DNA from 4 places in the Bacillus cereus group sp. N8 genome. Region 4 is predicted to be linked to each of the others. Evidence: predicted binding sites of a transcription regulator. Region 4 holds the regulator's gene; each other region holds the start of a gene.

Region 1 (3,219 bases), on a different contig from region 4:
CTTCAACTTTCACATCATTTGCATGCTTACGTAAATAGTGCGTAACTGTATCTACATAACCGTGCTCAACCATCCCTGGATCCGTTACAATAAATGCGCGGGAAATGTTAGGCATGTTTGCTAAATATGCTGTCGCATGTTTTTCAAAATAAATTTTGGGTGGTAATTTGAACCACTGCATATTCTTTTTTCTATTTGCCAACCTTTTTATATTTAATAAATGAGTAGCTGTTACATTTTGAGAAACTGAGTTTTTCCCGTAGGAGCCACAACCAAGCGTAAGTGATGGAATAAATCCATTATATATATCACCAATTCCCCCTTGTGATGAAGGTGCATTTACAATGAGACGGCAGGCTTTCATACGTAACCCAAATTGTTTTTGTACTTCTTTATTTGTAGAATGGATAACCGCTGAATGCCCTAGGCCACCAAGGTCTAACATTTCTTCGCAATATGTAAATCCTTCTTCTAATGAATTTGCCTTTACACAAGCTAACACTGGGCTTAGCTTCTCACGAGATAGTGGATATGATGCCCCGATACCTTTAATTTCAGCTACAAGCATTTTTGTATGTTCAGGTACAGTAATTCCTACTAATTCAGCAATATACTGCGCAGATTTCCCAACAATATCACTATTTACTGCACATGTATTTTCATTAATAACAAGCTTTTCTAATTTTTTTCTCTCTTTTTCTGTTACAAAATAACAATTATTTGCAATCATTTCTGTTTTAACATCATCATAAATTTCCTTGTCTACAATGATAGCTTGTTCCGATGCACAAATCATACCGTTATCAAATGTTTTCGATAAAATTAAATCATTAACAGCGCGTTTTACATGTGCCGACTTCTCTATATAACATGGTACATTACCAGGGCCTACACCTAGCGCGGGTTTGCCAGTAGAATAAGCTGATTTCACCATACCAGCTCCTCCAGTCGCTAGAACGAGTGCAACACCTTCATGGTTCATTAATTGTTTCGTTGCTTCCACAGAAGGTCTTTCAATCCATTGAATACAGTGCTTTGGTGCACCGGCCTTCACTGCTGCATCATATACTGTTTTCGCCGCTGCAATGGAACAGTTTTGTGCAGAAGGATGAAATGCGAAAATAATTGGATTTCTCGTTTTTATCGCGATTAACGCTTTAAACATTGTTGTCGACGTTGGGTTAGTTACTGGCGTTACCCCAGCTACTACACCGACAGGTTCTGCAATTTCTATTACTTCTTCATGAGGATCTTCATGAATAATTCCTACCGTTTTATCTTTCTTTATACTATGCCAAATATATTCAGTGGCAAAAATATTTTTAATGCATTTATCTTCATATACACCACGGCCGGTTTCTTCAACAGCCAACTTCGCAAGTAGCATATGTTGATCGACACCCGCAAGCGCCATTTTATGAACAATGTTGTCAATTTGCTCTTGTGTAAAACTTTCTAATGCTTGTAAAGCTTGTTGACCGTTCTTCACTAACGTATCAATCATCTCTTTTACCTCTTGCATTTCATTTACAACTTTCTCTTTGACTACCATGTAAATTCCCTCCTATTCTGTTATCACGGTCTTTATAAGTCCGTATAGGTCATAATAAGTCCCGATTAGCGAAAAAAAATAGAGTTACCGTCCTACATGAATCCCATTGTTTGTGAAACATTTCACAAGTTTATTCGTGAATAACATTTCATGAATTCAATATACATGAAATCATTTCATTTGTGTATGTCTAATTTGTGAAACATTTCACAAATTAATATAATAAAATGCACTGCTCTATATTAGCAGTGCATTTTTACTATGCTAGTGCTTGTGCTAAATCTTCAATTAAATCTTCCCCATCTTCAATACCAACAGAGATTCGAATTAATGTATCTGTAATTCCTAATTCTTTACGGCGATCTGCTGGGATTGATGCATGTGTCATTTGAGACGGGATAGAAATTAAACTTTCTACTGCTCCTAAACTTTCAGCAAGTGTGAAGTACTGTAACTTCTCAAGTACTCCATTTAACGTTTCCTCACTATCTACATCAAATGAGATGATTGCACCAAATCCATTCGCCTGTTCTGTTGCTAATTCGTGATTTTGATGTGATTCAAGACCTGGATAATATACTTTATTTACTTTTGGATGGTTATTTAAAAACTCAGCAATTGCGCGTGAATTTATTTCATGCTCTTCCATACGAATTCCTAACGTTTTTAGACCGCGAAGTAGTAGGAAGCTATCTTGTGGTCCAAGAATACCTCCTGTTGAGTTTTGCACGAAATGAAGGTCTTCTGCTAGTTGTGGGCTATTTACAACGACTAGGCCTGCAACTACGTCACTATGACCTCCTAAATATTTCGTTGCACTATGAAGTACAATGTCTGCTCCTAAAGAGATTGGCGACTGCCAATATGGCGTCATGAATGTGTTATCAATAATTGTTAATAAGTCGTTTTCTTTAGCAAGAGTAGATATTTTCTTAATATCAGTAATTTTTAGTAATGGATTTGTTGGTGTTTCTACATAAATTGCTTTCGTATTTGGGCGAATTGCTTCTACAACTTCCTCTAGGTTTGTTGTATCTACAAATGTATGCTCAATACCGAAGCGGTTTAATACTTTCGTAATAACACGGTACGTTCCGCCATAAACATCATCTGTTAAAATGACATGATCACCTTTTGAGAACAACATAATTGTCGCTGTAATAGCAGCCATTCCTGAGCCAAATGCAAATCCAGCATGACCATTTTCTAATACAGCAATCATTTCTTCTAAAGCTGCACGTGTCGGGTTGCCTGTACGTGAATATTCATATCCTTGATGCTTACCAACTGCTTCTTGTTTGTACGTACTTGTTTGATAGATCGGTACGTTTACAGATCCAGTTGAAGGTTCTCCTATGCGAATACCATGAATTAACTTTGTCTTTGCTCTCATTTTTTATTCCCATCCTTTGTATATGTCTTTGCTTAAATAGCGCTCACTACTATCAGGAAAAATCGTTACAATATTTGTACCTGGTGTTGCTTTCTCTGCCTCAAGTAAGCTCGCATGAAATGCTGCTCCTGAAGAGCTTCCAACGAGAAGTCCTTCTTTTTGCGCTAATTCTTTCACTCGTAAAAATGCATGTCGATCAGAAATCGTATGAATTCCATCAAAATAAGATGTTTTTAAAAATGGTGGAATGAATTCAAGACCAATACCTTCTGTT
Region 2 (3,219 bases), on a different contig from region 4:
TCCTGTTACTTCTTGTAATAACGGTGATAAGTACGTAAATGTTACGAATGTTCCACCGTATCCTAGTGCAGTAATAATGAAAACAAGTAACAGTCTTCCATTTTTAATTAGTTTAAATTGATCACGAAACGATACAGGTACACCATTTTTTAAATTAGATGGGACTAGTACGCTGTTTGCGATAAAAGCAATAATTCCAATTACAACAATCGCCATAAATGACGCTCTCCAGCCAAATTGTTGACCAATAAACGTGCCAATTGGCACACCTGTAATAGTCGCAACTGTTAATCCAGTAAACATAATCGCAATAGCACTAGCACGTTTATTCTCTGGTACAATCGCAGCTGCAATTGTAGATCCTATCGACATAAACACACCATGTGCAAACGCAGCTACAATCCTTGCAATAATTAATATAGTGAAGCTTGTTGCTACTGCTGCAATGCCATTACCAATAATGAAAATAACCATAATCCACATTAATAATGTCTTTCTCGACATACTAGCCGTTAACGCTGTTAAGACAGGAGCTCCTACCGCTGCCCCTAACGCATATAAAGAAACCGTTAAACCAGCTGTGGTAACCGAAACATTTAAATCTTTTGAAATGGAAGGTAATAAACCGACACTAATAAACTCGGTTGTCCCAATCCCAAACGCACTAATTGCTAGTGCTAATAAAGCAAACATACTTCTTCGGTCCGTCTGAACTTCCGAAGATGGTACTGTATATGAACTCAATTGAATTCCTCCTTATTACAAGAAATCCAATCATAATAGTATGATAAAAGGGCCCCTTTTACCTTCTAAAACATATATTTCATACTTACAAATGCTATTATGAATGGTTTCATTCTTTTTTTGAAGAACGCACTTTAAAGTACGATAGGCACTAAAAAGTAACATAGTCACTTTTAAGTACCGTACTACTCATTTGCCTCTTACATGTGCTATTATGAAACATATTTAACATAATAAAAAGTACGTACTTTAAAGTGCTATAGGTACTAAAAAGTAACATTTGTATTATTTAACTAACTTTACTCACAAAAGGAGGGTTTCATATGAAGAAATACAATATTCCTGTAGAGGCGACTTTAGAGGTTATCGGCGGAAAATGGAAGGTTGTTATCCTTTGTCATCTAACAAAAGGTACAAAAAGAACGAGTGAACTAAAACGTTTAATGCCTGGTATTACACAAAAAATGTTAACTCAGCAATTACGTGAATTAGAGGACGATGGAGTCATTCAAAGAAAAGTATATAATCAAGTCCCACCGAAAGTAGAATATTCCCTTACCGATTACGGTTGGTCTTTAGAATCAATTCTTGACTCTCTTTGTACTTGGGGCGAATGCCATCTTGAAAAAGAAGGTAATACATCGATGCTAATTGTAGAAGGTGAACAATAAAAAAAGGAAAAAATGAACATAAATTTGTCCGTTTTTTCCTTTTTTTCTTTATATATACGTACATTTCTAGCTTTAACAAAATAATTTATGCGCTTTCACGCCTTGTCAATACTACGTTATACACTCAATATCAAATAATTAGGAATCATTTTTATGTTAACATAGGTGTATATAGTATATAATATAGGATATATATTATATACACTTTCCGGTAACGGACCTTTTCCATTATGCGGACAAGCCATGTATCGGACAGTTCATAAATAATAGGTAAGACATTATGGTTTTAGATTTATGATTTCAGCTTACTTGCTATCATAAATTTAAAGGCATTTTATTGTGTTTTGTGAAACTTTGTATAAAGTTTCGTAAACGTTTACTATCTTACTTATAAAAAATAAGAGTATTGCTATCGTAAAGGAGAATTGGAGATGCCAGAAACTATGACTCAAACAAAGCCAGAACAAGAAACTGTACAAATTTCTGCTAGCCAAGGACAACTTGATGTACTTGATCAGTTGTTAAAACCTGAGGTACAAGAATCATTAACAACACTAGTGGAACAGCTTCCAAAATTAACTGAGCTTGTTAACATTTTAACTAAGTCTTATGACTTCGCTCAAACTGTTGCTACTGATGAAGTATTAAAAAGCGACACTGTTGGTGCAATTACAGAGCTTGTAGAACCTGTAAAAGATACAGTGAAAAGCATGGCTGCAACTGCAATCGAAGCGAAAGATCGTGCTGACGAAAGCAACGAAGTTATCGGCCTATTCGGTCTGTTAAAATTACTAAAAGATCCACAAGCACAAAAAATGTTCCGCTTTGTGAACGCATATCTTCAAATTAGTGCAGAACGTAACAATAAATAATTTAACTTATAACAACAATTAGTAAAGACGGGGGATATCATACTATGTCAAAACAAATTGTCATCTTAGGCGCTGGTTATGGCGGTCTTCTTGCCGCTTTAAACGTACGTAAATATTACAGCAAATCAGAAGCACAAGTTACAGTGATTAACCAATACCCAACACACCAAATCATCACTGAACTACACCGCCTTGCAGCTGGTAACGTTGCTGAGCAAGCAATTGCAATGCCACTTACAAAGCTTTTCAAAGGTAAAGATATCGACCTTAAAATTGCAACAGTTGAGTCATTCTCAGTTGATAGCAAAGAAATCAAACTAGCTGGCGGCACTACTCTATCTTACGATGCACTTGTAGTTGCTTTAGGAAGTAAAACTGCTTACTTCGGTATTCCAGGACTAGAAGAAAACAGCATGGTATTAAAATCTGCTGCTGATGCAAACAAAATTTACAAACACGTTGAAGACCGTATTCGTGAATACGCTAAAACGAAAAACGAAGCTGATGCTACAATCGTAATCGGTGGTGGCGGATTAACTGGTGTTGAGCTAGTTGGTGAGCTTGCTGACATTATGCCTAAACTTGCAAAAAGCCATGGCGTAAATCCAAAAGAAGTTAAACTTCTTCTTGTTGAAGCAGGTCCAAAAATCCTTCCAGTATTACCAGACCACTTAATCGAACGTGCAACTACTAGCCTAGAAGCACGCGGTGTTACATTCTTAACAGGTCTTCCTGTAACAAACGTTGCTGGCAATGAAATCGACTTAAAAGACGGTCAAAAACTTGTTGCTAACACATTCGTTTGGACAGGCGGCGTACAAGGTAACCCACTAATCGGTGAATCAGGTCTTGAAGTAAACCGTGGCCGTGCAACAGTTGATGCATACCTACAATCTACTTCTCACAAAGACGTATTCGTTGCTGGAGACAGC
Region 3 (3,219 bases), on a different contig from region 4:
TATTGTGGCTCATTTACGCTTAGCACAAAGTAAATGGAAAATTAGTCGTCATTGTGCAATTGACGTTATTACGCCGAATAAATTTCGTCCACTCGAGCATGCTGCATATGGCACGGATCTTTCTCAATCTGAAAAAAGAATGATAGGTGATCATATAGAAGCTGTAGCAGAGCGAATAGTAGGCAGCGATGAGCGCGGAGGATATTATGATGGGAATAGGAAAAGAGAGAGTGTCTATCATACTTTAAATTTTGAAGGATTTTCTCAAGGATGGGGCGTTACATCTAATTTGTATAAAGGAGAGCAATTATCGGTAATTATTCCTGTACAAGATGAAGAGAAAACAATTGGGAACGTTATAGAAGAGCTTCGTAAAATTGAACCTTTTGAAATCATCGTTGTTGTAAATGGTTCATCCGATAAAACGGCAACAATTGCAAAAGACAAGGGAGCAACAACAATTGTATATAAAGAAGCACTTGGAAACGATGTGGGGCGTTCGCTTGGAACTTATTTTGCAAAAGGAGAAATTGTGTTATTTATAGACGGCGATTTTGTTATTCCTGCTAGTGAGCTATATCCCTTTGCAAAAGCAATTGCAGATGGAACAGATGTCGCATTAAATGATTTAAATCATTATTTAGATTTGAGAGTACCACTGCATTTTGTAACTGCATTTAAATATGCATTAAATGTAGCTTGTAATCGAAAAGATTTAGGTGTAGGCTCTCTTATTGCTGTACCTAATGCGTTTAGCAGGTCGTGTTTGAAATCAATTGGATATAGATCTTTACTGTCACCTTGCGTAGCGCAAGTGAAAGCTATTCTTTCAGGATTCGAAATCGCATGTGTAAGTCGTGTTGAGGTCGATAAGATGAACCGTATTCGCCTTAGTGAACATTTTGCAAAAATAGGTCATCCTCCAGCTGTCTTGCGAATTATAGGTGATCATATAGAAGGGGTAGAGCAATTAATCGCATTAAAGGGCGGTCGTGGTGGATTCTATGATGGAAATAGAAAAAGAGATGTTTTATAGGTAACAAAAAAAAGTGTACAACATATGTACACTTTTTTGTTCCGTTATAAAAACTATAACAGATTAGGAGATAAGAGTATTACAGCTCTACAATGGGTATCGTTTTTATATTACAAAATAGGACTCGTATATAAGGATACCAAAAAAATACAATTAAAGAAAGGGTTAATTCTAAAGAGTTTTGTATGAGGTTAACACTATGTATGTAGTGGTTTGCTCAACATTTCACAAACATGTCACAACTATTTCGTCCACTTTCGAAAAAAAGTAGTATTCTAAGTGTGTAAGCTGTTATATAAAAAAACGTAGTCCTGTACTAATCAAAAATGGAGGAGATTAGGATGACTCAAGTATTAGAAAATGTAAAAAACGCGTGGGAAAACTTTAAAGGTGAAAAATGGAAAGCAGAGATTGATGTTCGCGATTTCATTTTAAATAATGTAAACGTTTACGAGGGAGAAGACTCTTTCTTAGCGGAAGCAACTGAAGAAACGAAAAAACTTTGGGATCAAGTAATGGATTTAACAACAAAGGAACGTGAAAACGGTGGCGTTCTTGATATGGATACAAAAATTGTTTCTTCTATTACATCACATGAACCAGGATATTTAAATAAAGATATTGAAAAAGTGGTCGGTTTCCAAACTGATAAACCATTTAAACGTTCTTTGCAACCATATGGTGGTATTCGTATGGCGGAACAAGCTTGTGAAGCGTATGGATATGAAATGGATAAAGAACTTAGCAGTATTTTCAGAGACTGGCGTAAAACTCATAATCAAGGTGTATTTGATGCATACACACCAGAAATGAAAGCGGCTCGTAAATCAGGTGTTATTACTGGTCTTCCAGATGCATATGGACGTGGACGTATTATCGGTGACTATCGCCGCGTAGCATTGTACGGTATAGATCGTTTAATTGAAGCGAAAAAAGCTGATTTTAATTTAACTGGCGGTGTAATGAGCGAAGAGACAATGCGTTTACGCGAAGAATTATCTGAGCAAATGCGTGCACTTCAAGAGTTAAAACAGATGGCTGCTTCTCATGGATTCGATATTTCTAAGCCAGCTACAAATGCACAAGAGGCTTTCCAATGGTTATACTTTGCTTACCTTGCAGCAATTAAAGAGCAAAACGGGGCAGCAATGAGTCTTGGACGTACATCTACATTCTTAGATGTTTACATTGAAAGAGATTTAGCAAATGGTACTTTAACAGAAGAAGCAGCACAAGAAATTGTGGACCATTTCATTATGAAATTACGTCTTGTGAAATTTGCAAGAACACCTGATTACAATGAACTATTCTCTGGTGATCCAACTTGGGTAACTGAATCTATCGGTGGTATGGCGTTAGACGGTCGTCCGTTAGTAACAAAAAACTCATTCCGATTCTTGCATACATTAGATAATTTAGGACCAGCTCCAGAACCAAACTTAACAGTTCTTTGGTCCAAACAGTTACCGCAAAACTTTAAAAACTACTGTGCGAAAATGTCTATTAAAACATCAGCAATTCAATATGAAAATGATGACATTATGCGTCCTGATTACGGCGATGACTACGGTATTGCTTGTTGTGTATCTGCAATGAGAATTGGTAAACAAATGCAGTTCTTCGGAGCACGTGCAAACTTAGCGAAAGCATTACTATATGCGGTTAACGGTGGTAAAGATGAAAAGTCAAAAGCACAAGTTGGTCCTGAATACGCACCAATTACTTCTGAAGTATTAGATTATGAAGAAGTTATGCATAAATTCGATATGACAATGGAATGGTTAGCTGGTCTATATTTAAATACATTAAATGTAATTCACTATATGCACGATAAATATAGCTATGAACGTATTGAAATGGCACTTCATGATACAAATGTTCTTCGTACAATGGCAACAGGTATCGCAGGATTGTCTGTAGTAGCAGACTCTTTAAGTGCAATTAAATACGCAAAAGTAAAACCAATTCGTGATGAAAATGGTATTGCAGTTGATTTCGAAATTGAGGGAGATTTCCCTAAATACGGTAACAATGATGATCGTGTAGATGAAATCGCAGTAAATCTTGTGAAAACATTTATGAACAAGCTTCGCAAACATAAAACATACCGTAATTCTGTTCATACAATGTCAATCTTAACAATCACATCTAACGTTGTATATGGTAAGAAAACTGGTAACACT
Region 4 (3,219 bases):
TGTTGATAACTCAATAACGGTCGTCGTTACACGATTAATAAAGTAGCGGTCATGTGATACGAATAGAAGTGTTCCTGGGTAATCAATTAAAGCATTCTCCAAAATTTCTTTACTATTTAAATCAAGATGGTTCGTTGGCTCATCGAGAATTAATAAATTCGATTTTTGCATCATAAGTTTTGCGAGAGCTAATCGAGCTTTTTGTCCACCACTAAGAGAAGATACTGGCTTTAATACATCATCTCCTGTGAATAAGAAGTTACCTAGTATCGTGCGAATTTCTTTTTCAGGCTGCAATGGATATTCATCCCATAATTCATTTAAAACTCGCTTAGAAGATGTTAAGTTAGCTTGTTCTTGATCATAATAGCCAACAGATACATTGGATCCGAAAGAAACATCACCATTTAGTAGAGGTAACTTATTCACAAGTGATTTTAACAATGTGGATTTCCCGATTCCGTTCGGTCCAACTAAAGCAACACTATCCCCGCGAGTTAAGCGCATTGTTACATGTTCAATAATCGGATCCTCATCATAGCCGATAGTTGCATCCTTTACTTGTAAAACATCATTTCCGCTTTGTTTTTCAATATCGAAGTGGAAGGATGCTGACTTAGAATCACCTAATGGTCTTGTTAATAATTCCATTCGGTCTAATTGTTTACGACGGCTTTGCGCACGTTTTGTCGTAGATGCACGAGCTATATTTTTTTGAACGAAGTCCTCAAGCTTAGCAATTTCATCTTGTTGCTTTTCATAACGTTTCATTTCTTGCTCGTATAGCGCTGATTTTAAATCTAAATATTTACTGTAGTTACCAACAAATCGTCTGCTTTCTTTATTCGAAATTTCATATACTTGTGTAACGAGTTTATCTAAGAAATAACGGTCATGGGAAACGATTAGTATTGCGCCAGGATAGCCTTGTAAATATTGTTCAAGCCAAGTCAATGTTTCAATGTCCAAATGGTTTGTAGGCTCGTCTAAAATAAGTAAGTCTGGTTTAGTTAATAATAATTTACCAAGAGCTAATCGTGTTTTTTGCCCACCACTTAATGTGGAAATTGTCGTCTGGTGCATCTCAACTGGGAAGCCAAGACCACTTAAAATCGAACGGATATCCGCTTCGTACTGATAGCCACCTTGATCTTTATAATCTAATTGTAATTGGTCATAGTCAGCTAATAATTTCTCGTATATAGCCGCATTTGAAAAGTTTTCTTCTTTGCCCATCTCTTGCTCTAGCCTTCGAAGTTTTGTCTCCATTTGCTGTAAGTGTGTAAAGACGGTTAACATTTCATCCCAAATTGTTAAAGACGTTTCTAATCCGGTATTTTGAGCTAAATACCCCATTGAGACATCTTTCGGTTTTATAATTTCACCACCATCATGAGATAACTCACCAGCTATTATTTTTAATAATGTAGATTTTCCGGCTCCATTTCGTCCGACTAATGCGATACGATCTTTCGTTTGTACTTCCAATTTTATGTTTGCAAGAATCGTTTCTGCACCGTATAATTTCGAAAGCGCGTTTACTTGTAATAAAATCAATGTTTTCACCTCAAATAATTTCTTAACTTTGCCATGTTTATATTTCTCAATCATACTAAAAATAGTGTATAGTTTAAAATAAAGAGAGAATACTTCTTCTCTTTATTATACAAGGAAATTCATGAGTGCTAAACTTCTGTATTTGATTCAAGTATATGAATAAAGATAGGAAGAGAGGAGAGGTTATATGGATCAGCAAAAAATTCCACAGGCCACTGCCAAACGTTTGCCTCTATACTATCGATTTATCCAAAACTTATCTCTTTCTGGTAAGCAACGTGTTTCATCAGCCGAATTGAGTGAAGCGGTAAAAGTTGACTCCGCAACTATTCGAAGAGATTTTTCATATTTTGGAGCGTTAGGGAAAAAAGGATATGGATATAACGTAAATTATTTATTATCATTTTTCCGTGAAACACTCGACCAAGATGATATAACACGTGTAGCACTTATTGGAGTAGGTAATTTAGGGACCGCTTTCTTACATTATAATTTCACGAAAAACAATAATACAAAAATTGAAATGGCGTTTGACGTTAGTGAAGAGAAAGTTGGAACAGAAATCGGAGGCATTCCTGTATATCATTTGGATGAACTAGAAGAACGTTTATCAACTGATATACAAGTGGCAATATTAACAGTACCCGCTACAGTAGCACAATCTGTGGCAGATAGATTGGCAGAAACGAACGTGCATGGTATTTTAAATTTCACACCAGCACGCTTAAATGTGTCAGAGAATATAAGGATTCATCATATTGATTTAGCTGTAGAGTTACAAACACTTGTTTACTTTTTGAAGAATTATCCACAATAAAACGCAGAGGAAGCGACCTCTGCGTTTTATTATTGTTTTTTCTTTGTGAATTTAACTAAGATAAGGCGAAGTGCCAAATTAAAATCAATTGTTGCCATAACTGCAAATAGTATTGTCCACATATTCCAGATTGTATCTGTTACGTTTGTAATGGCGAAACGTGTAAAGATACATCCAAGAAGAAAGTACAATGCAGCCATGAACAATGGTGAGTTTCTCATACTAAAAATCCTCCGATAAAGCCTTGCATTTTTTCAGCTTCTTTAATCATTTCTTGAATTTGTTCATTGCTTACTAAAACTTGAGCAACTGCAACTAATGTATTCATTGCAACATGGGCTGCAATAGGGACGATAATACGCTTCGTTTTTACATATAAAAAGGCGAATACGAGCCCCATAGAAGTGTATACCAATAAGTGAGTAAAATCAAAATGAATCGCCGCGAATACAAGTGAACTAATGATAGCAGCAATAAAGAAGTTAAACTTCTTATAAAGTGTACCGAATAAAATTTTTCTAAATACGATTTCTTCCAAAATAGGTCCTATTATAGATATGACGATAAGGAACCAAGGTGTCGTTCTTGCGATGTCCATAAGTCTTTCTGTATTTTCAGAGCCAGGTGTAATCCCTAATAACCGCATTTCGATCATACCGGCAATACTTTGTGAAAATAGTGCTAAGAAAAATCCGATGAAAATCCATCCAACTGTAGCTGGAACAGTAGAGCGCATTTTATCTAAATGCCTGTCGCGAATGTCTGTTCTGAGTAACCAAAGTACAACGCATAATGCAATGAAAAAGCTAATGATAGCCCAATGACCAGTTATGAGCTGAATCTTT

The links. The regulator Rex, encoded in region 4, represses fermentation and respiration genes when NADH is low (regulators of the CRP and FNR family bind a similar motif). The targets are predictions, from matches to a motif close to TTGTGAAATATTTCACAA.
Region 1: adhE (bifunctional acetaldehyde-CoA/alcohol dehydrogenase) is a predicted target of Rex. The motif match lies at 1,748-1,765, and genes of this name have one in related genera.
Region 2: JDS80_RS17495 (DUF1641 domain-containing protein) is a predicted target of Rex. The motif match lies at 1,760-1,777, and genes of this name have one in related genera.
Region 3: pflB (formate C-acetyltransferase) is a predicted target of Rex. The motif match lies at 1,250-1,267, and genes of this name have one in related genera.

What each region holds. Positions count from the first base shown of each region.
Region 1 covers NZ_JAEHBK010000001.1:148,588-151,806, reverse strand. Annotated here, with positions in the region: gene adhE (bifunctional acetaldehyde-CoA/alcohol dehydrogenase) at 1-1,552, opposite strand, end outside; gene JDS80_RS00750 (bifunctional cystathionine gamma-lyase/homocysteine desulfhydrase) at 1,812-2,945, opposite strand; gene JDS80_RS00745 (O-acetylserine dependent cystathionine beta-synthase) at 2,949-3,219, opposite strand, start outside.
Region 2 covers NZ_JAEHBK010000011.1:121,582-124,800, reverse strand. Annotated here, with positions in the region: gene JDS80_RS17505 (MFS transporter) at 1-693, opposite strand, end outside; gene JDS80_RS17500 (winged helix-turn-helix transcriptional regulator) at 1,068-1,415, shown strand; gene JDS80_RS17495 (DUF1641 domain-containing protein) at 1,847-2,287, shown strand; gene JDS80_RS17490 (NAD(P)/FAD-dependent oxidoreductase) at 2,332-3,219, shown strand, end outside.
Region 3 covers NZ_JAEHBK010000007.1:26,594-29,812, reverse strand. Annotated here, with positions in the region: gene JDS80_RS12995 (glycosyltransferase) at 1-1,036, shown strand, start outside; partial or broken gene JDS80_RS12990 (hypothetical protein) at 1,005-1,225, shown strand; gene pflB (formate C-acetyltransferase) at 1,378-3,219, shown strand, end outside.
Region 4 covers NZ_JAEHBK010000057.1:3,685-6,903, forward strand. Annotated here, with positions in the region: gene JDS80_RS28980 (ABC-F family ATP-binding cassette domain-containing protein) at 1-1,557, opposite strand, end outside; gene JDS80_RS28985 (redox-sensing transcriptional repressor Rex) at 1,745-2,374, shown strand; gene JDS80_RS28990 (YdiK family protein) at 2,404-2,595, opposite strand; gene JDS80_RS28995 (CPBP family intramembrane glutamic endopeptidase) at 2,592-3,219, opposite strand, start outside.